Regions from separate parts of the Carnobacterium sp. 1290_CSPC genome, predicted to be linked through region 4. Evidence: predicted binding sites of a transcription regulator. Region 4 holds the regulator's gene; each other region holds the start of a gene.

Region 1 (5,509 bases), on a different contig from region 4:
CATCTTCAGATTCGATAACTTTAGTTTGAGTTGCGTCGAAGATTGAACCAGCTGGAACACCAACGATGTCAGAAGATACGATTTCATCAGTGTTGTATAAGAATGATGGGTTAGCGTATTTTTCCATAGCAGCGTTAACTTCTTCAACTGTAACTTTAGTGTTTAATGTTGAGTAGAACTCAGTCATTGAACCAGTAACGATAGGAATACGGATAGCAGTACCGTCAACTTTACCGTTAACTGAAGGAATAACGCGACCTACAGCTTTTGCTGCACCAGTAGATGCTGGAATAGCGTTTTCTGCAGCTGCACGACCGTTACGGAAGTTACCTTTTTTACCGTTAGGTGCATCTTGTAATGATTGTGTAGAAGTGTAAGCATGGATTGTTGACATTAAACCATGTTTGATACCAAATTCTTTTTCTAACACGTTAACTACAGGAGCTAAACAGTTAGTAGTACATGAAGCACCAGAGATAATTTTATCTTCAGCTTCGATGATATCTTCGTTTACACCGTAAACAATTGTTTTAGTTTCAGCATCAGCAGGAGCTGAGATGATAACTTTTTTAGCACCAGCGTTGATGTGTGCTTGAGATTTTTCTTTTGTAGCGTAGAAACCAGTACATTCTAGAACGATATCAACACCTAAGTCACCCCAAGGTAAATCGTTTGCGTCACGTTCAGAGTATACAGTGATTTCTTTACCATCGATTGAAATACCATTTTCAGTAGTTTCGATATCGTGGTTGAAAGTACCGTGAGCTGTATCATATTTTAATAGGTAAGCTAAGAATTCGTTGTCTGTTAAATCGTTGATTGCCACGATTTCTACATTTGATTCATTTTCTTCCCAGATACGACGTAAAGTTAAACGACCGATACGACCAAAACCGTTAATTGCTAATTTAATTGCCATACTACAAAATTCCTCCTTAATGGAATACAAAATTATTTTAATGGGATTCCCCATTTAAAACCATATTTGAGGCACCTTGATCAGTTATAACGACTAACTGCTTAGGTGCGAGTTTCGCAAAAGCCTGTATTGCTTCTGCTTTTACACTGCCTCCAGCAATCAGAATTGGCAAATCAATATCTGCCAAGTCTTCAAGTTGAAGACCGATTCTAGGGATTCGATGCACTATGTTCCCTTCCTTATCAAAGAAACACCCGAACACTTCCCCTACAGCGTGGTTACTCTTAATCTTAGATGAACTTTCTAAATCAAGTCCCCTACGCCTTGCCATAATTTTAGCATTACCAACACTAAAAAGTAAAATGTTAGCCTCTTTTAACCGCTTTAAAGTTGATTGAATCACAGGATCATTCATTAAAGCCATATTTGCCACCTCTGATAAATTCTCAGGAGCATATAAGGAAATATTATGACCGTATAACTTTTGCGCTAGAATATCGCTAATTGTGTTGGCTTGGGTTGCTGAAGCATCTCCGATCCCACCCCTGGCTGCGACAACAGTAAAGTGTCTGTCAGCAGAAGGTGCTAATTGAACATGTTCACTCACCTCTAGCATAGTTGAACCACCAGTAACAGCAATCGTATGATTCCCCGCTGGTAAATTCGTGTCTAAGTATTTTGAAACTTGTAGACCCATTTCAAACAGAATATGTTGATCTTGGTCGATATCTCCTGAAACAATTCGAGCATCTGCTATGTTGAGCACATCAGCCAAATATTTTTCTTGTAGATGAATTTTATTTGTATCACGCCACAAGTCTTGACCTGTAGCAATTGCTCGTTCCCCTTTTGGCGTAATTGTCATACCTGCGGGAGAAGAATCAATGAGACCTTGTTGTTTCAAAACATCTGTAATTGTACGTAGCGGTCGTTCGGTAATTCCTAACTTTTCAGCTAGTCCCTTCCGACCAATCGGACCATCTTTGAAAATCCGCTGTAATACGCTAATTCTCTCAAAATAGGTCTTCTGAACTTCCGGCACTACTTCAGTAATACTTTTAAATAATTCGTCCATAGTCCCCACTTTCCTAGTACAAAAACGTTGAGCGCAAAAACACTTGGACTTTTATTGTCCAGCGTGTCTTTTTTTGACCACCCTCCGGTAAAAAAATTTGATTCCTTCGAATCACATCTCTTTACAAAAGTAATCATACCAATAAATTTATCCGCTTGCAAGCTTTTAAGCCCACTTTTCTCCTATACTGCAATGACAGCTATTACGCCTTACAAAGAATATATATTTAAGGACATTTCCACGGGCTATATCGAACGCCTTAAAGAAAAAGAAGCAGGTTTTACCCCACTTCTCTAGACTTAAAATTGATTAACTATTTTTCTAATTCATCGTTTTTAGTCATGATTTGATCTAATAAACCATATTCTAAAGCTTCTTCTGCAGTTAACCAGTTGTCACGGTCGGTATCGCGTTCAATCACTTCTACAGGTTGACCAGTCATTTCAGAGTATAGACGGTTCATTTTTTCTTTTGTTTTCAAGATGTGACGTGCTGCAATTTCAATTTCAGTTGCTTGTCCTTGCGCACCACCTAAAGGTTGGTGGATTAAGATTTCAGCATTTGGTAAAGCAAAACGTTTACCTTTGGTTCCGGCAGCCGCAATAAATGACCCCATTGATGCAGCCATACCCATTACAATTGTTTGTACATCTGCATGTACGAATTGCATAGTATCATAGATTGCCATACCTGAAGTTATAGAACCACCTGGTGAATTAATGTATAGGTAGATATCTTTATCTGGATCTTGTGCATCTAAGAATAATAATTGGGCAATGATTGAGTTGGCTAAATCGTCATTGAATTCCCCGCTCAACATAATAATACGGTCTTTTAATAAACGAGAGTAAATATCATAAGCACGTTCACCGCGAGAAGATTGTTCAATAACTGTTGGTACTAAATTCATTTAAATGTCCTCCTTTTAAACTTGTATATTGGTATTATACCTTTATGGTCAAAATTGGTCAACGAATATGACTTTTTTGATTTGCCTTATCATTTTAGCATAGAAGGTTCATTCTGCCCAATAGCTGGCCTTCATGACTTGAAAAACGAGACATTTTCTCTAGTTAATACCTAAGACATTATCAATTGTTAATAACAATTGACGCTACCAGATTCCTATAAACGCTTGAATTTGACTAAAAACTAGGCTATAATAATCCTGTTATTGTTTTTTAAGCAAAATATACAAAAATTTGCGCCCGTAGTGTAATGGATATCACATAAGATTCCGGTTCTTATGATGGGGGTTCGATTCCCTCCGGGCGCATTCAAATAAAAAAATTATTAGGTTGTTGCTATTTATGAGTTACAGCTTTTTTTTACCCTTAAACTATAGAATTCTTTAATTTCCCTTCTTTAGTGTTCATGTTTATATAGCTTAACATTGCACGTATTAATCCTTTGAAAATTCATAAAAATGTTTTATATTTAAAAAAAGAAGATTACTTCGTCAGTTAAGGGGAGAGATTAACCATGTCAGTTACAACAACTTTATTAACTCTTTTAGTCGCTTTAGAATTCTTTTATATCATGTATATACAAACTATTACTACCACGTCAGCCCAAACAAGTAGAATATTTAATATGGAAAGAGATGAGTTGAAAGGAAGTTCATTGAATACCTTATTTAAAAATATGGGAATATATAATGGTCTCATTGGTTTAGGGCTATTATATGCATTATTTTTCAGTAGCGCTTCTATTGAGATTGTTCGTATGATATTTGTCTACATTATTTTAGTGGCCACATATGGTAGCTTCACTAGTAGTAAAAAAATTATATTGACACAAGGTGGACTATCTATTTTAGCCTTATTCTCAACCTTTCTATAATAGAATGCACAGAGCAATACACGTTAGATAATCATTTGAATCCTAGTTTAACTCTCTATTTTTTTAACGCGTTATTCGTAAACAAATAATTAGGTGGTTTTTCTATTATTAGAACGATGAAACTCAACTAAACAAACCAATACTCTTTAATATCGATCTTGCAAAAAATAATAAACAAAAAAATCGGGAGCTCTCCCGATTTTTTTGTTTATTATATTTGAATTTAAATTAGAAGAATGTGTTTGTCACGCCGTCACCTGAAGCACGGAATGATTCAGCTGATGTAGTTACACCGTTAGTTAATACATCGTTAACAGCTTGGTAAGTTTGTTCTGATACTGTAGCGCTAGCTGCCATACCGTTTGAAACAACTTCAAATTGACCAGATGCGTTAACTACTGCCGATAATGAAGTACCACCCCAGTTACCTGAGTTTGCACGGTTAAGAATTACAGAGAATACTGCTGCTTTTTCAGAGTAGCTCGGACCAGCTTCAGTTTCTACTACTTGCAATACTTGGTAAGGGATTTCTTCTGCTGCTGAGTATGAAGAAGTTGAAGATGTTTCTTCAGTTGTTTCTTCTGCTTCATATGAAGTTGTTTGTACAGTTGCTGTTTCTTTTTCAGCTTCGTATGCAACTGGTTCTACAGTTGTTTCTTCTACTTCTTCAACTGTTTCAGTTTTCTCAACAGTTTCTTCCTCTACTTTATAAGTATCTTTTTTATTGTTTGTATCTTCTACGACAACTTCATTTACTTCACCTTCATCATTTTTAGTGAATGAGATAGAGTTAGATGGGAAGATTAAATCAGCATTTTCAATTTCGTTGATTTGTACTAATGTGTTCACATCAACACCAACTGCGTTAGCGATTACTGATAAAGTATCGCCATATACTACTGTATACTCAGAAGTTGTTTCATCAATTGCTTGCATATCAGCTGAAACTTCTTCAACGCTACGTGCTGTCCATTCTGCTGCTTTAGCATCTTCAGTGTTAAAGCCTGCTGTCGCAAATAATGCTGACAATGCAAATGTTGTTCCTAAAATAGTTTTGTTAAATTTCATGTTAAGTAAAACTCCTTATTTGTTTAGCTATTGCTTAGCTGTTTATTTAGCCACTGTTTCGACTACATGCAATATACTACACGGTATGGATTCAAAAGAAAACCCTATAAACCCATTCGTTAAGGGGCTTTAAATGGACTGAAATGTTTTGTAATTTTTAATATTTTCATCTCAATTATTACAATTCAACGTTTTCCCAGTATGACAACATTTACAGCACTTTCATCAATTCTTGCATATTTTAATAAGTTATAATTATGACATTGTATGTAACAATTTTTTTTTGAAAAATAGGTATATTTCACCACGCTAAAGGTCTATATATCAGCATTTTCCCACCACATTTCGAAGATTTATTCTAAAAATCAACCTCACAAACAACAAAAAAGGCCCCAAGAATTACAGCATACTTGCTATAATTCCCGGGGCCTTTCTACTTATTAATCGACTAACTTATCTGACTCAGCGTCAGACATGCTATCAAAATCGTCTTTTTTGTTTAATTGTGCTAGCAATTGGTCGATATGGTTACCATATTCAATTGAACGGTCACGTTCAAAGAATATTTCTGGTGTTTTATAGATGTTTAGGCGTTTACCAATTTC
Region 2 (5,509 bases), on a different contig from region 4:
AATTAATTTCAGCAAAGCCTTTTCATTGAAAAATGACGGCCCGTATTAAGGCTGACTATTCATCTTTTCTGCGAATATAGAAAGACGGAAAGTACTTGCTGGTCCACTTCAAGGGCTTATGCAATTCTGCAAAAGAAGAAGATAGGTAAACACTTCGGCCAATTAGATTTCTCGGTTTCTCTGACTGCAATTCAATCATGTACTGATAAATATGGTACAAGTCTTCATAGAAAGCGTCCGCCGACACATGGTAAATCAATGGCGCTAGCCCTTCTGTTAATGTAGATTGCGTAGCTGCAATAGCCTTCACAGATTGCGGAAAGTCTGTCACTTCGGTTAATAAATGACCGAACGTTGCAATATCTTCAAGGGCCGCTAGATAAGGCGTCTTCATGGCAATCACCGGTAAATGGTTGGTGATGGCTTCAATAAAGGTTAAGCCTTGCGTTTCTGAAGTTGATAAATTCACATAAACATCCGCCGCTTGGTACAAGACGTTGACTTGGTCATGAGCCACAAAGCCTGGGAAAACGACTTTATCCGTCAAGTTCAGTTCGGCTGTTAACGCTTTTAACTCTTTTAATTGTGGCCCGTCTCCAGCAAGTAATAACTTTGCATTCGGAATATCCGCTAGCACCTGAGGGAACTGCTCGATAATCGCGATTAAGTTTTTTTCTTCAGCAATACGGTTAATCGATAATAGTAAATACTCATCTTGTGCAATACCCCAGCTTTGTCTAAAGTTTTTTAAGACATCTTGGTCAATTTTCTTAGGTAACTTTACCCCGGTTGCCAAGACATGAATAGGTTTTTGAATTTGATAGTCTCGTAAAACATCTTTCATCTGACCGCTAGGTGAAATGACCAAATCAGCTTGATCACAGAAAAGTTTAGACAAATGAACGACCGTTTTTCGAGAAATTAATTTGCCGTTCAAAATATAATGGAGGTATTTCTCATACCAAGTGTGGTAAGTGTGCACTAGTGGAATCCTCATATAGCGCGCTACGCTTACCCCCATCAACCCCATAGAAAACTCCGTTTGGGAATGGACGATATCAATTTCTAACTCTTTACATTTACGGTAAATCGATGCAAAAGAAGGAATCGCCACTCGTCTATCCTTGAAGAACAGAAAAGGAACTGATTCATAGCGAAAGACATGGTCTTCAATTTCTGCCTTTGGATCAGATGTCGTAAAGATATAGACTTGATGTCCGTTATCCTCAAACGTTTCTTTTAATGTTTGAATTGATGTAGCGACCCCACTTACTTGTGGAAAGTAGGTATCGGTAAAGATCGCGATATTCATCTAAACACTCCTTAGATGCCCTTTTTGTTTTAATCCTGTCATATATCCTATCATAACAGAAAAATTGTAATTAAAAAATCACCTGAAGGCAACTTAATTGTAAAGAATACGATAAGGAATCTGTTTGCTTTGGTTTGTTACTAAGACGATGAGAAAACCCCACCAAAATCCATGATCTCAGTGAGGTTTTCAGTATGTTTATTTGAAATGATTATAAGTCAGCTAATTCAGGAACTGCTGCTTTAATTAAAGCTTCAGCTTCGTCTGAAGAAGTTGCTTCCGTAACCACTTTGTTGGCTAATTCAGCCATTTCGTTTGAATCTAATTTAGAAATTAATGATCTGATTTTCAGTACAGAAGACGCAGACATAGAGAATTCATCTAAGCCCATACCTACTAATAATGGGGCAGCCATTGGTTCACCGGCCACTTCACCACACATACCAGTCCATTTACCTTCTTTATGACTAGCATCGATAACGTTTTTAATTAATCGTAATACAGATGGGTTAAATGGTTGGTACAGGTATGAAACGTGTTCGTTCATACGGTCAGCCGCCATTGTATATTGGATTAAGTCGTTAGTACCGATAGAGAAGAAGTCAACTTCTTTAGCGAATTGATCAGCAATCACAGCGGCTGCTGGGATTTCGATCATGATACCCACTTGGATGTCATCCGCAACTTCAACACCTTCTGATTCTAATTTAGCTTTTTCTTCCTCGTAAATTGCTTTCGCAGCGCGGAATTCAGGTAAATTAGAAATCATCGGGAACATGATGCGTAATGAACCGTATACAGACGCACGTAATAAAGCACGTAATTGTACACGTAATAATTCAGGTTGGTTTAATCCGATACGGATTGCACGATAACCTAAGAATGGGTTCATTTCTTCTGGTAATTGTAAGTAAGGTAAGTGTTTGTCCCCACCGATGTCCATTGTACGAACAACGACTGGATGACCATTCATACCTTCTAAAACAACTTTGTAAGATTCGAATTGCTCATCTTCAGTTGGCATTTCATCTGAATCCATGTATAAGAATTCAGTACGGTATAAACCAATTGCTTCAGCACCGTTTGAATGTACACCTTCTAAATCTTTTGGCGTACCGATGTTGGCAGCGATTTCGAATTTCTTGCCGTCTTTAGTCAAAGTCTCAGCGTCTTTAAGTTTTTCCCACTCAGCTTTACGAGCTAAGAAGTCAGCAGCAATTTTTTCGTACTCTGCGATTGTTGCGTCGTCAGGATTTACAATAACATCACCGTTTAAACCATCAACAATGACAGTGTCACCGTCATTAATTTCTTTAGAAACATTACCAGTCCCTACAACCGCTGCAATTTCCAATGAACGAGACATAATCGCTGAATGTGACGTACGTCCACCGATATCAGTCGCAAAACCTTTAACAAATTGGCGGTTCAATTGTGCAGTATCACTTGGCGTTAAGTCATAAGCCACAACAACCACTTCTTCATCAATTGTTGAAAGGTCAGGGATTTTAACACCTAATAAATGTGCTACTAAACGATCAGTAACATCTTTGATGTCAGCTGCACGTTCTTGCATATAAGGGTTGTCTTCCATACCTTTGAAGATTTCGATGTAGAAGTCAGCTGTTTGACGAACAGCAGATTCTGCATTCAATGTTTCATCATCAATTTTTTGGGTGTAAGCTTGCTGCAATTCCGGATCTTCAAGGACCATTAAATGCGCGTCAAAGACTTGCGCTTCCTCTTCTGACAATGATTTAGCTGCAACCGCTTTAATTTTTTCGATTTCTACTTTTGAGTCGGCTATAGCTTTTGCTAAGCGTTCTTTTTCTTGTTGTGAATCATTAGATTTTGAAATTTCAAAACTTAAATCAGGTTCTTCAACTAAGAACGCTTTAGCGATGGCAATGCCATCGCTAGCCGCGATTCCTGTTAATTTTGTCATATTATTCTGATAACCCTTCATTTTTCATAGTGTCAGCAATTGTTTGGATTGCTTCTTCTTCGTCATCACCTTCAGCAGTGATTACAACGTCAGAACCTTGACCTACACCTAAAGACATTACGCCCATGATAGATTTCAAGTTTACAGATTTACCTTTGTATTCTAAGTTAATATCTGAGTTAAACTTGCTTGCAGATTGCACCAATAAAGTTGCAGGACGTGCGTGGATACCAGTTTCAGCTGTAATGTTAAATTCTTGTTTTTTCATAATCAAAAATCTCCTTTAAAATGTTTTATTCATACCTTTATAAATAGGCAAGAGTTATTATAGCTTATCTATTTGCAAAGTAAAACGTCACAAACTAGACTATACCACAATTAGAAAACTCTTTCACTTATAATTTACCAAAAAAATAGCGTTTCCACAAGGTTTTTCACTTGGATAGCACATGAATTATTTTGGTTGAGACCTTTTAGTTGAAAGTCAAAATTGGTCAGAGTATAATAGAGTTATTAGCAGTTATATTGAAATGCTGCGAATTAAAAATTGCAAGCAACCCCCTTAGCATTAAATAAAGGAAGTGTTTATATGTTATGTCAAAACTGTGGCGAACGCGACGCCGTCATTCATGTATACGCAAATGTGAATGGCCGACGTGAAGCAGTGAACCTCTGCCAAACATGCTACTCACAGCTATCTCAAGGTAAACAAGCCAACAATTTAAATAACAACAACAGTAACGGTAACAACCCCTTTGGTGGCTATAGCTTTGATGACTTATTACGTCAAATGCAACAACAAGGCTTTTCTACTAATTCGCAAAATAAAGCGCAAGCTCAAGCTGGCCAAGGTGGCAACAATGACCATTCTATCTTAGGCAATTACGGGACCAACTTGACTGACCAAGCTAAAGCTGGTTTAATCGACCCAATTATCGGTCGTGACGATGAAATTATCCGAGTGATTGAAATCCTGAACCGTCGGACAAAAAACAATCCTGTTCTAATTGGTGAACCAGGTGTTGGTAAAACAGCGGTTGTCGAAGGACTCGCTCAAAAAATTGTTGAGCACGCTGTACCGGAAAAATTGCGCAACAAAGAAGTCATCCAATTAGATGTTGCTTCGCTTGTTCAAGGGACTGGTATCCGCGGTCAATTCGAAGAAAAAATGCAACAATTAATGAATGAAGTCCGTGAAAATAAAAATATCATTCTATTTATAGATGAAATTCATGAAATTGTCGGCGCTGGTTCAACCGAAGGCGGCTCACTAGATGCTGGTAATATTCTAAAACCAGCCCTAGCCCGTGGAGAACTCCAATTAGTGGGTGCTACTACTTTAAATGAATTTAGAAAAATCGAAAAAGATGGCGCCCTAGCCCGTCGTCTACAACAAGTCATGGTAGCTGAACCTTCTGTAGAGGAAACCCTTGAAATTATTAAAGGTATTCAAGAAAAATACGAAGGTTTCCATAACGTGAAATATAGTGATGAAGCGATTGAAGCGACTGTCCGTTTATCTGACCGGTATATAACTGACCGCCAATTACCAGATAAAGCCATCGATTTATTAGATGAATCTGGTTCTAAAATGAACTTAACTATTCCATTCTTAGACCGTGAATCCTTGAAAAATCAAATTGATGAATTAACCAAACTAAAAGAAATGGCCACAGAAGCAGAAGATTACGAGAAAGCAGCCTACTACCGTGACCAATTAAATAAATACCAAGGCATGTATGATAGCAACCAAAATGTGACTGAAAAGACCCCAACGGTTACTGCTAGCGACATCCAAGCGATTATCGAAACCAAAACCGGTATTCCTGTTTCAGACTTGCAAGAATCTGAGCAAAACCAATTAATCAACCTAGACGAAAACTTGAAACAACACGTCATTGGTCAAGACGATGCTGTAGAACACATTGCTAAAGCCATCCGCCGTAATCGCGTTGGTTTGAGCCGTCAAGACCGTCCGATCGGATCTTTCATGTTCGTCGGGCCAACTGGTGTTGGTAAGACTGAATTAGCTCGTCAATTGGCCATCCAATTATTTGGTCGCAAAGAAGCCTTAGTCCGTTTTGATATGTCCGAATACATGGAAAAGCATGCCGTGTCTAAACTGATCGGTTCACCTCCAGGATACGTGGGCTACGATGAAGCTGGCCAATTAACTGAACAAGTACGACGTCAGCCATATTCAATCATCCTATTAGATGAAATTGAAAAAGCCCATCCAGATGTCTTAAATA
Region 3 (5,509 bases), on a different contig from region 4:
CCCGCTAAATAGTGGGCCTCTAAATCATTTAAATCAATAGTTAACCCAGCTTTCGTCGCCTTAATCAAAGGTTTAATAATGTTATTTGGATTTACCCGACGTAGACGCATACCGACTAAATCGCCAATCCCCACCTTAACACCAGAGAAATAAGCTGTTACCCAAAGGCCAACCGGCACAAAGGTAAAGAATAAAATTAAAACGACTAGAATAAGAATGGCTAAAACCAAAATTCCCCAAATACTTGTGTCATTTCCATACGAACTACTCACGGTTCACTCTCCTAACTAATAATTGATTGTTCCGAATCCTCACAACAACCACCTGCTCATCACTACCAATCACTTCATTGTCACTCATCACTTCCAAGATATTCCCGTCCGAGAAAGTTGCCTTCCCAGTCGGTCTCAGTGGCGTAAGCGTCATAGCCTCTTGCGAAACATAATCCGCAACAGACACACTCTGCGATTGATAACCACGTTCCCGGTTCAATGATGTATTCAGTACGATTTGATCATTAAAAGGGATACTGTAACCCAACTTCACTAGAATATAAAAGGCAACTATCCCCACAACTACACCAATCGTTAAATCTACCACCGCGTCGCCGATATCAGCAGTCTGTCCCATCAATCCCCAAGCACCGATTAACAAACCTACGACACCCAATATCCCGTAAGTAGGTAAAAATACTTCGGAAATAATCAAGACTGTCCCTAAAGCAAAAAGCATCAGTGATAACCAAGACCCATTGTCATACAAACCAAAATACAATAAGAAAGATCCCGCACCCACAATGCCTCCAAGCATATAATGACGCGTCATCATTCCAGCGATAATGGCTAGGATACCAATGGAAAATAATACTGTCTCCATTTCTCCACCTCCATCCATCTTCTATACTGTATATTTTACCATATTGAAAGACCGCTTTCATAATGATAGCCTAGCTTCAACGGTTTCTCTTCTTTGAAAACAAGCTTATGCAATAAAAAAATTCTCCACAAACGAGGCATACTACCCATTTGCGGAGAATTAATCAATTACTTATTTTTTATATAGATTTAATTTTGGACTAAGGGTGTCACATCAAACTTGATTTCATGGTCTTCATCAATTGAGATGTTCACTGCTTGCTGTTTACTAATAGTACCTGCAATAATCGCACGTGCTACTGGTGTTTCCACTTGGTTGGTGATGAAACGACGCAATGGTCGTGCACCAAATTGTGGATCATAAGCAGTGTCACCAATCCAGCTCACCAATTCATCACTGAATGTTACCACAATTTCTTGGCTAGCTAAGCGGTCGCTTAATTGTGCTAACATCTTGCGTACGATACCGTCCATATCATTGTGTGATAATGGTCTGAATAAAATAGTGTCATCGATACGGTTTAAGAATTCAGGTCTAAAGTGCATTTTCAAAGCACTTTGAACAGCTTCTCTTGCTTCATCATCGATTTCCCCGTTTTCATCAGTACCGTCTAACAAGGCATCTGATCCTAAGTTACTTGTCATAATGATGATGGTATTTTTAAAGTCTACAATCCGACCTTGTGAGTCAGTTAGACGACCGTCATCTAAGATTTGTAATAGGATATTGAATACATCTGGATGGGCTTTTTCAACCTCATCTAGTAAGACCACTGTATATGGATTACGACGTACAGCTTCAGTTAATTGGCCACCTTCTTCGTAACCAACATAACCAGGCGCTGCCCCTATTAAACGAGTCACATTGATTTTATCCATGTATTCACTCATATCAAGACGGACCATGTTATTTTCTGAATCAAACATGGCTTCAGCTAGGGCTTTAGCCAACTCAGTTTTACCAACACCAGTCGGTCCTAAGAATAAGAATGAACCTAACGGACGGTTTGGATCTTGAACACCGGCACGTGAACGTAATACCGCATTTGTCACGCTATCAACTGCTTCATCTTGACCTACTACACGTGCATGTAAGGTGTCATCTAAGTGAAGTAATTTTTCACGTTCCCCTTCGACTAATTTAGTCACGGGGATCCCAGTCACTCTTGAAACCACTGCTGCGATAGAGTCTTCAGTTACAGATTCTTCTACCAAACGGTCAGCACTCTTGTCTGCGTGCTCGTGGTAGGCTTTTTCCATATCTGCCAATTCTTGTTCCAAGGTTGGAATAATCGCATGTTGTAATTTGGCTGCTTCTTCAAGATTGTAGTCATTTTCCGCTTGCTCCAAGGCATGTTTGGCATTGTCAATTTCTTGACGTTTAGCGTTGATCTCAGACATACCGCCTTTTTCAACTTGCCATTGCATGGTTAATTGGTTAGTTTTTTCACGGACCTCGGCTAACTCTTCTTGAAGGTCAGCTAACCGGCGTTTACTTGCCTCATCTTTTTCTTCTTGTAAGGCTTTTTCTTCAATTTCTAGTTGAATTAAACGACGACGTTCTTGGTCTAATTCTGTTGGTAATGAATTCATTTGCACGCGGATTTCAGCACTAGCTTCATCCACCAAATCAAGCGCCTTATCCGGTAAGTACCGGTCAGTGATGTAACGGTCTGATAATTCAGCTGCCGCTACTAAAGCTTGGTCATGTATCGTTACTTCATGGTGCAATTCATACCGTTCTTTCAAACCACGTAAGATTGAAATAGTATCTTCAACACTTGGTTCTTTCACTAAGACACGTTGGAAACGACGTTCCAAAGCCTTGTCTTTTTCCATGTATTGACGGTATTCATCTAAGGTTGTGGCACCAATGCAGTGCAATTCGCCACGAGCCAACATCGGTTTAAGTAAGTTCCCAGCGTCCATTGACCCTTCAGTCTTACCGGCACCTACAATGTTGTGGATTTCATCGATAAATAAGATAATCCGTCCGTCTGCCTTTTTCACTTCATTTAAGACTGCTTTCAACCGTTCTTCAAATTCACCCCGGTATTTAGCACCTGAAATCAAGGCACCCATATCTAATGAAAAGACTGTTTTGTCTTTTAAGTTGTCAGGGACATCTTTTTTCACAATACGTTGGGCTAAACCTTCAACGATAGCGGTTTTACCTACACCAGGTTCACCAATTAGGACCGGATTATTTTTAGATTTACGAGACAAGATACGAACTACATCACGAATTTCTTCATCACGTCCGATGATAGGATCCATTTTACCTGCTTTAACTTGTTCGACTAAATCGACACCATATTTCTCTAAAGCTTCATAGTTTTCTTCTGCTTGTTTACTTGTCACATGATCACCCTGTCTCAAATTATCAATTTTTTCTTCTACCGCTTTTGCAGTAATTTGATGTTGCTTGAACCATTTTGCAAGGTCAGTATAAGATACATCATTGATGGCTGCTAATACCATTTCGGTGGATAAAAATTCATCACCTTGTTTTTCCGCGCGTACTTGAGCTTTTTGAATTAATTCTCCCAAGCCACGTGATATTCCTTGACCATATTGTACGTTCGTACCTTGGACCACTGGAATTGCATCTAATTCACGGTTTAATTCTTCAGTTAATGCTGCCATCGGCACATTTAAATCTTCATAAAAGTCATAAGCAAAGTTTCCAGGTTGCACCAACGCTGTAAACATATGGGGAATCCCAATTTCTTGATGTTTACGAGTCATAGCAATTTGTTGGGCATTTGCGACGGCTTCTTGTAAGGTTGTAGTCATTTCCATGTTTGCCATTTCACATCACTCCTTTTACTTTATGCTTATAGTATATCACTTTGGTCAGGATAGGTCAAACATTTATCAGTGAAATTTTTGACCTTTTTTAACCATCAAAATCCTTGATATATCAATATTATAACCGAGACTTGACTCTAAACATCAAACTAAAGGTCAATATGTGACCACTTACTTTCTTTGACCAATTCAATATGGCGCACATCATCCCACAAAATCTTGCGACTACCGATTAAAAAATAGAAATAATTACTTTCCCCATTAAACCAGCCAAAGATATGGTCAAGGTAGCGACCTAAATAATCTTTCAAAGACAATTGAATAGAAACAGGATAGTGGTTTAACCAAGCTTCTTGCAAGACTTGGTCAACCTCTTCCCTCGTCATCTCTGGCAGTGGGGTAGATACCTTAGCTGCATCCTTATGGTTGGATTGAATGCCTTTGACCAATTCATCCATGGCATAAGCAGTAGCCCACTTCATGCCAAAGCTCCGGTCCTCGTATTCGTTATAAGGCGTGAAGTGTTTACGGGTCCTTGGATGTCGTTGCTTTTTTAACCATGACAATTGGGCCCGTCTTCTAGCGTTCGGGAGTTCCCAAGGTTCAAATCGCTTAGCCATGCGCCTCACCTTCGATACCCGCCATACCACCAGCATGTCCGCCGACTAAACTAGAGCGTTCAATTGCCCGACCGCCAGCTTTAAGAGACGAGGCATAGACCAGACTCTTAAAACCGTATTTCTTACGGATGGTATCTACAATCACATCTGTTTTCAAGTCGGCTACTTGATTGTTTTCACTTTCAAATAGATTTAATTGGACTGCTTGATTGTAAACAAGGTTGCCACTGTATAAAGAAATATGCCGGATGACTTGGTTTTCATAAAGTAAGGACAGCAAGTATAAGGCCACTTCAGCAATCACCTTACTTTGATTGGTCGGTGTGACCTTGATTTGCTTATGAATACCCCTTTTACCACTTGCATCAAAGTAGCCCATGGAATAGCCTAAACCAAGACCAACAACTTGGGTTTGCGCGCCAGCTCGTCTTAAACGAGTCCCAATTTGGTCAGCCATTTCCTTGACGACGACAGCAATTTCAGCCTTATCGGTGTAGTCTTTTGGTAGCACTTGACTGTTGCCGATAGACTTGTCTTTGGTGGTATAAGGGGTACCGAGAAAAGACCGGTCCACGCCCCACGAATGGGCATAAAGTTGGGCACCCATGACCCCTAATTTATCTTTTAATACGTGATAAGAAGAATGGGCGAGGTCATAGACATTATTAATACCCATCCCTTTTAGTCGGCGGGCCAATCGGTGGCCAATACCGCAGACTTCTGTTAAATCAGCAATCTGCCATAAGGTATCCGGCACATCCTCATACCGCCATTCAGCAATCATATCGCCCTCATTTTTCGCGCCAATATCTAAGGCCACTTTGGCTAGAAACGGGTTATCGCCAATGCCAATCGTGGTATAAATGCCGGTCTGGTCATAGACATCCTTTTGAATTTTCTGAGCCATTTCATATGCATTATTCACCTTAAATAGGCGAAATGAATCCGTCACATCTAAGAAACTCTCATCTATTGAAAATACGTGATGGTTGGCTTCGTCCACGTAGCTTTTATAGATCCGATTAATCTCTTGATTCTTCTCCATATAAAACCGCATACGCGGTTGAGCGATTACCAAATCTTCTGGATAGGGATAAGGTAAATCACGGGCCCGGGTCACGTTGGAAATATTAAAGGCTTTCTTAGCGGCGGGCGAGCTAGCCAAAATAAGGCCCGAACCCCTACTCTGACCACCTTTTTCAT
Region 4 (5,509 bases):
ATTTGTGGCAAATTGATATTGGTCAAGCGGCTATGGATGGCTTGGGGACCACATCATCTACCGGGATTATGCTATTCTTCGCAATATATATGTTTACCATCATGATTGACGCAGGTCTATTCGATCCCTTGTCTAACGCGATGATTCGTTTTGCCAAAGGGGACCCCTTAAAAGTCGCCTTGGCAACTGTTGCCTTAACTGCCGCGGTCTCCTTAAATGGTGATGGGACGGCGACTATGATCATTGTCTGTACCGCTATGGTGCCAATTTACAAGAAACTAAATATGTCCATGCTAAACCTAGCTGTTTTAACCATGACGTCGCACTCAATAGTCAACTTACTACCTTGGGGTGGTCCAACTGCCCGTGCTATCGCTGTTATGGGGGTTGAAACCAATGATGTTATGCGTGGTTTAGTACCGATGATGGTAGCTGGTTTGATTTATATGTTTATCATCGCTTGGGTTTTTGGTTTACAAGAACGGAAGACGCTTGGTGTGGTCAACTTGTCTGAACAAGAAATGCAGGCCATGATGGTCATCGACGACCCAGAAACCCTTGAATTACGTCGACCTAAAAATGTCTGGATCAACTCAATTATCGTCCTTGTAGCCATTGCCTTATTGGTTGAAGGGTCTGTGCCTTCAGCGATTATCTTTATGCTAGGTACAGTGATCACCTTACTAGTCAACTATCCTAATCCTAAAGACCAGAAAGCGCGAATTGACAGCAACGCATCTGAAGCCAACCAGGTGGTTATGACCGTATTTGGTGCCGGTATTTTCATGGGGATTTTAAACGCGACCGGTATGTCAGATGCCATCGCCACATCCCTAATCGCTATCATCCCTGAGTCGTTAAGTGGTTTCTACGGTCTAATCGTAGCCATTATTTCAGCGCCAGGTACTTATTTCCTACATAACGATGCCTTCTACTACGGCATGATGCCTATCTTGTCAGAAGCCGGCTATGCTTACGGATTTACCCCGTTACAACTGACATTTGCGTCTCTAATCGGTCAATCTTTCCATTTGTTCAGCCCACTAGTACCTTTCTCATACGTACTACTTGGTTTAACAGGCGTGGAATGGGGCGACTGGCAGAAAAAAGGTTTGGTCGTATCACTTGGGATTTTCATTGTCTACGTGATTACTGCTGCCATCTTTGGTTTGTTACCCATTTTCCAATAATGACGAATCAATTAAAGCTATTATATTATCGACTTTAAAAGGAGTGGACTGAATGACGAACACACATACAATCGCCTTAATTCCTGGGGACGGGATTGGAAAAGAAATTACAGAAGCCGTTAAAGAGGTGGCAAAAGCCCTAGAAAGTCCAATTGCTTGGGATGAAGTGGTCGCTGGCCAAGACGCCATTGATGCCACGGGTGAACTGATTCCCAAAGCCGTTTACGACGCCATCGATACCCACAAGGTTGCCTTGAAAGGGCCCGTTGCAACGCCAATTGGGGAGGGGTTCAGATCGGTCAATGTATCGCTTAGAAAACATTATCAATTACATACAAACATCCGTCCAATCCGCGTATTAGGCCAAATTCCAGCCATACACCGGGATGTGGACATCGTCTTATTCCGGGAGAATACAGAAGATTTATACGCGGGTGTTGAAGCGCAAATTTCACCTGACGAAGCCCATTCCATCAAAATTATCACTAGAAAGGCCACAGAACGGATTGTTACAGCAGCTTTTGAGTATGCCGTAGCTAATGACCGCAAGACGGTGGCTATCGTCACTAAAGCCAACATTATGAAATTATCGGACGGCTTATTCCTAAAAGTCGCTCGCGAAATTGCCGCTAAATATCCGCAAATTGAAGCAACAGAAGTTTTAGTCGACAACATGGCCATGCAATTGGTTATGCGTCCTCAACAATACGATGTGGTCGTCACCGAAAACTTATACGGCGATATTTTATCTGATTTGATGGCCGGTTTAATTGGAGGTTTAGGATTAGTGCCAGGTGCCAATTTGGGCGACGATGTGGCGATATTTGAGGCCGTTCATGGCTCAGCACCAGATATTGCTGGTCAAGGTATTGCCAACCCGACAGCCATCTTATTAGCCTTTGCAGACCTACTAGACCATATTAGTTTACAGGCGGATGCCACTCGTTTGCGCGACGCTTTGAATACGGTCTTGTCCGATGCAGGTAACTTTACCCGAGACTTAGGCGGCGATTTAACAACAGCAGCCTTCACCGACAAGGTTATCGCAGCCTTAGCATAAGATGCGGTGACTTAACACAGTCTAATGATTTTGATTTGAAAAATGAGGCCAGCGCGCTTCAACTTGAGGGTGGCGTAAAGGAGTTGACCAGCAATTCCTTTGCGTTGCCTTTTTGTTATATAAATATGAGATATTTCAATTTTTTTTACAGCGTATAACGCTCCTTAAGATAAGTCTTCAAATCAGGTTCCACAAGTCAAACGCTTCCGACATTTCCAAAAATACGCTAAACACTTGCAGTGTTTATTCGGCTTTTGGTCTAGTGCGTCGAGTCTAAACGACTTTTGTCACACCTCCAATTACCAAGCTTTTGAATTGACTATTTGACTGCGGTTATCGTATGATATGATTAATTAGTCAAAGTTAGTCAAAATAAGAATCAGGCTTGAGGTGATGAATATGAAAAATAGAAATATGTCTGATATTATTGAATCTTATTTAAAGCAAATCTTACAACAAGAAGAGCATGTTGAGATTAGTCGTAGTGAAATCGCAGACCGATTTCAATGTGTCCCATCCCAAATCAATTACGTGATTAACACGCGATTTACCCCGCAAAAGGGTTATATTGTAGAAAGTAAACGTGGTGGGGGCGGATATATCCGCATTATGAAACTGGAAATTGTCGAAGAGGCTGAATTAATCGATGCTATGGTCGACCTTATCCATCAAAAAACGAGCTTACGTGATGCAACTGCCATCATTCAAAATTTATTAGTCAACGAGATTGTTACCGAAAATGAAGCGCAAATCATGCACTCAGCAGTCGACAAGGATGCCCTAGGTAAAATTGTTAACGCTGATGAAGTCCGGTCCTTAATATTAAGATCGATGCTTGTGAAGCTGAAATATAGGTAACCAGATAGGAGGACCTTATGAACGAAATTTATACAGAGAAAGCAAAACAGGCCTTATTGTTCGCCGCCGAAGAAGCCAAACAATTTCGTCATAAAGCCATTGGAACAGAACATTTGCTGCTAGGACTTTACCGTGAGCCCGAGGGTGTTGCGCATAACGTGTTAGTTGACCACTTGCCAAGTTACGAGGCTGTGAAAGAAGAAGTTGAATTTGTCATCGGATACGGTAAGGATGAAGTCCAAGACGCCCCCGTAGACTTGAATCGCGTGGTGTATTCACCGCGTTCAAGAAAAGTTTTATATATTGCAGGTGAAGAAGCGCAACGCCAACAAGTCACTTTAGTCGGCACAGAGCACATTTTGCTATCTTTAATCGCTGACCAAGTACTAGCTGTTCGAATTCTGAAAAACTTGGACGTGGATATCGAGAAATTACGTAAAGACATCTATCGTTCAATTGGCCAGCGTCCCCCAGTGCGCAACCGCAGCAACGAGAATAATAATAAACCATCAAACCACGGCAGCAAACGCCCACAAAGTGCAACGCCAACCTTAGACTCACTAACTAGAGACCTAACTGAGCAAGCACGTAATGGGCAGTTGGACCAAGTAATCGGCCGTAAGAAAGAGTTACGTCGCATCATGCAAGTCCTTAGCCGTCGAACTAAAAATAACCCTGTATTAGTAGGAGAACCAGGTGTTGGGAAAACAGCCATCGCTGAAGCAGTTGCCATCGCAGTTGCAAACAACGATGTCGTATCAACCTTAGCCAATAAACGTGTCGTATCTCTTGATGTCGGGTCCCTTGTCGCTGGGACGAAATACCGTGGGGAATTCGAAGACCGGGTTAAAAACTTACTAGAGGAAACGGAAAAAGCTGGTAATGTCATCTTATTCATTGACGAATTACATAGCTTAATCGGTGCCGGTGCAGCAGAAGGGGCTATTGATGCTTCTAACCTGATGAAACCAGCCTTAGCCCGTGGTCACCTACAAGTGATTGGTGCTACAACCTTAAATGAGTACCAAAAATATATCGAAAAAGATGCTGCTTTAGAACGTCGTTTCGCCAAAGTCCTAGTTGATGAACCAAGCGAAGCGGATGCTATTGAAATTCTTAAAGGTATCCGAAAAGATTATGAAAAATTCCATCGAGTGACGATTAAAGATGAGGCTATTGAAGCTGCTGTTCGCCTAGGTAACCGTTATATTGCTGATCGTTTCTTACCAGATAAAGCGATTGATATTATGGATGAAGCTGCAGCTACAGCGCGTTTAGACAATGGTGATAAAGATACTACCCAACAAACCATTGTAGGCATTCGTAAGCAATTAACTGATCTAGAAGAATTGAAGAAGCACTATGTAAATACCCAAGAATTTGAAAAAGCTGCTGGTGTTCACCAACAACAACAACGTTTAAGTCAAGAATTATTCGACCTACAAAACAACCCACAAGTTGTTCAAGATGAGCTGTTTGATATTGAAATTGACGGCCAAAACGTAGCGGATATTGTGGCTATGTGGACAGGTGTGCCAATGCAACAGCTTACGCAAACTGAAAACCAACAGCTGATTAATCTAGAAGACCATTTACACAAACGTGTTAAAGGTCAAGATGAAGCAGTGAGAAGTGTTGCCCGTGCTGTTCGTCGTGCGCGGTCTGGCATTAAAGACCCAAACCGTCCAATTGGTTCATTTATGTTCCTTGGACCAACAGGTGTTGGTAAAACTGAATTAGCCAAATCTCTAGCAGGTGAAATGTTTGGTTCAGACAACAATATCATCCGTTTAGACATGTCTGAATACATGGAAAAATACTCAACAAGTCGAATGATTGGTTCAGCACCAGGTTACGTTGGTTATGATGAAGGTGGTCAATTGACTGAACAAGTTCGTCAACACCCATACTCAGTGGTACTATTCGATGAGATTGAAAAAGCCCACCCGGATGTCTTCAATATGCTACTACAAGTCTTAGATGATGGTTATATTACGGACTCTAAAGGCCGTAAAGTAGACTTCCGTAACACAGTTATGATTATGACGTCTAACTTGGGAGCAACTGCCATCCGTGACGATAAAAACGTCGGATTCGGTGCCAAACAAGCCACAGATAGTCATGAAGAAATGGATAGTCGTATCCGTAAAGAATTGAAGTCTGTCTTCAGACCAGAGTTCTTAAACCGTGTGGATGAAATCATCGTCTTCCATACATTAGCGGAAGAGCAAATCGTTGAAATCGTACAGAAATTTACTACAGCCTTAACCAAACTATTAGCAGAGCAAGGTGTGAAACTACGTGTGACACAAGGCGCTAATAAAGAAATTGCAAGTAAAGGCTTTGATAAAGAGTACGGTGCACGTCCATTACGCCGTGTAATCCAGCAAAAAGTTGAAGA

The links. The regulator CtsR, encoded in region 4, represses protease genes until heat stress. The targets are predictions, from matches to a motif close to TTGGTCAAAAAAGGTCAAANA.
Region 1: the regulator CtsR is predicted to act here: its motif matches at 2,949-2,969, upstream of clpP (ATP-dependent Clp endopeptidase proteolytic subunit ClpP).
Region 2: the regulator CtsR is predicted to act here: its motif matches at 3,738-3,758, upstream of AC973_RS02100 (ATP-dependent Clp protease ATP-binding subunit).
Region 3: the regulator CtsR is predicted to act here: its motif matches at 3,762-3,782, upstream of clpB (ATP-dependent chaperone ClpB).

Annotation. Positions count from the first base shown of each region.
Region 1 covers NZ_JVVG01000082.1:5,336-10,844, forward strand. Annotated here, with positions in the region: gene gap (type I glyceraldehyde-3-phosphate dehydrogenase) at 1-919, opposite strand, end outside; gene AC973_RS07325 (sugar-binding transcriptional regulator) at 957-1,994, opposite strand; gene clpP (ATP-dependent Clp endopeptidase proteolytic subunit ClpP) at 2,308-2,904, opposite strand; tRNA gene AC973_RS07340 (tRNA-Arg) at 3,199-3,270, shown strand; gene AC973_RS07345 (DUF1304 domain-containing protein) at 3,477-3,836, shown strand; gene AC973_RS07350 (cell wall hydrolase) at 4,065-4,904, opposite strand; gene rbfA (30S ribosome-binding factor RbfA) at 5,345-5,509, opposite strand, start outside.
Region 2 covers NZ_JVVG01000024.1:126,543-132,051, forward strand. Annotated here, with positions in the region: gene AC973_RS02085 (glycosyltransferase) at 56-1,312, opposite strand; gene ptsP (phosphoenolpyruvate--protein phosphotransferase) at 1,524-3,257, opposite strand; gene AC973_RS02095 (phosphocarrier protein HPr) at 3,259-3,525, opposite strand; gene AC973_RS02100 (ATP-dependent Clp protease ATP-binding subunit) at 3,847-5,509, shown strand, end outside.
Region 3 covers NZ_JVVG01000028.1:1,338-6,846, reverse strand. Annotated here, with positions in the region: gene floA (flotillin-like protein FloA) at 1-272, opposite strand, end outside; gene AC973_RS02780 (NfeD family protein) at 265-876, opposite strand; gene clpB (ATP-dependent chaperone ClpB) at 1,065-3,686, opposite strand; gene AC973_RS02770 (hypothetical protein) at 3,836-4,306, opposite strand; gene AC973_RS02765 (Y-family DNA polymerase) at 4,299-5,509, opposite strand, start outside.
Region 4 covers NZ_JVVG01000022.1:5,108-10,616, reverse strand. Annotated here, with positions in the region: gene AC973_RS01120 (CitMHS family transporter) at 1-1,190, shown strand, start outside; gene AC973_RS01115 (isocitrate/isopropylmalate dehydrogenase family protein) at 1,243-2,250, shown strand; gene AC973_RS01110 (CtsR family transcriptional regulator) at 2,650-3,108, shown strand; gene AC973_RS01105 (ATP-dependent Clp protease ATP-binding subunit) at 3,126-5,509, shown strand, end outside.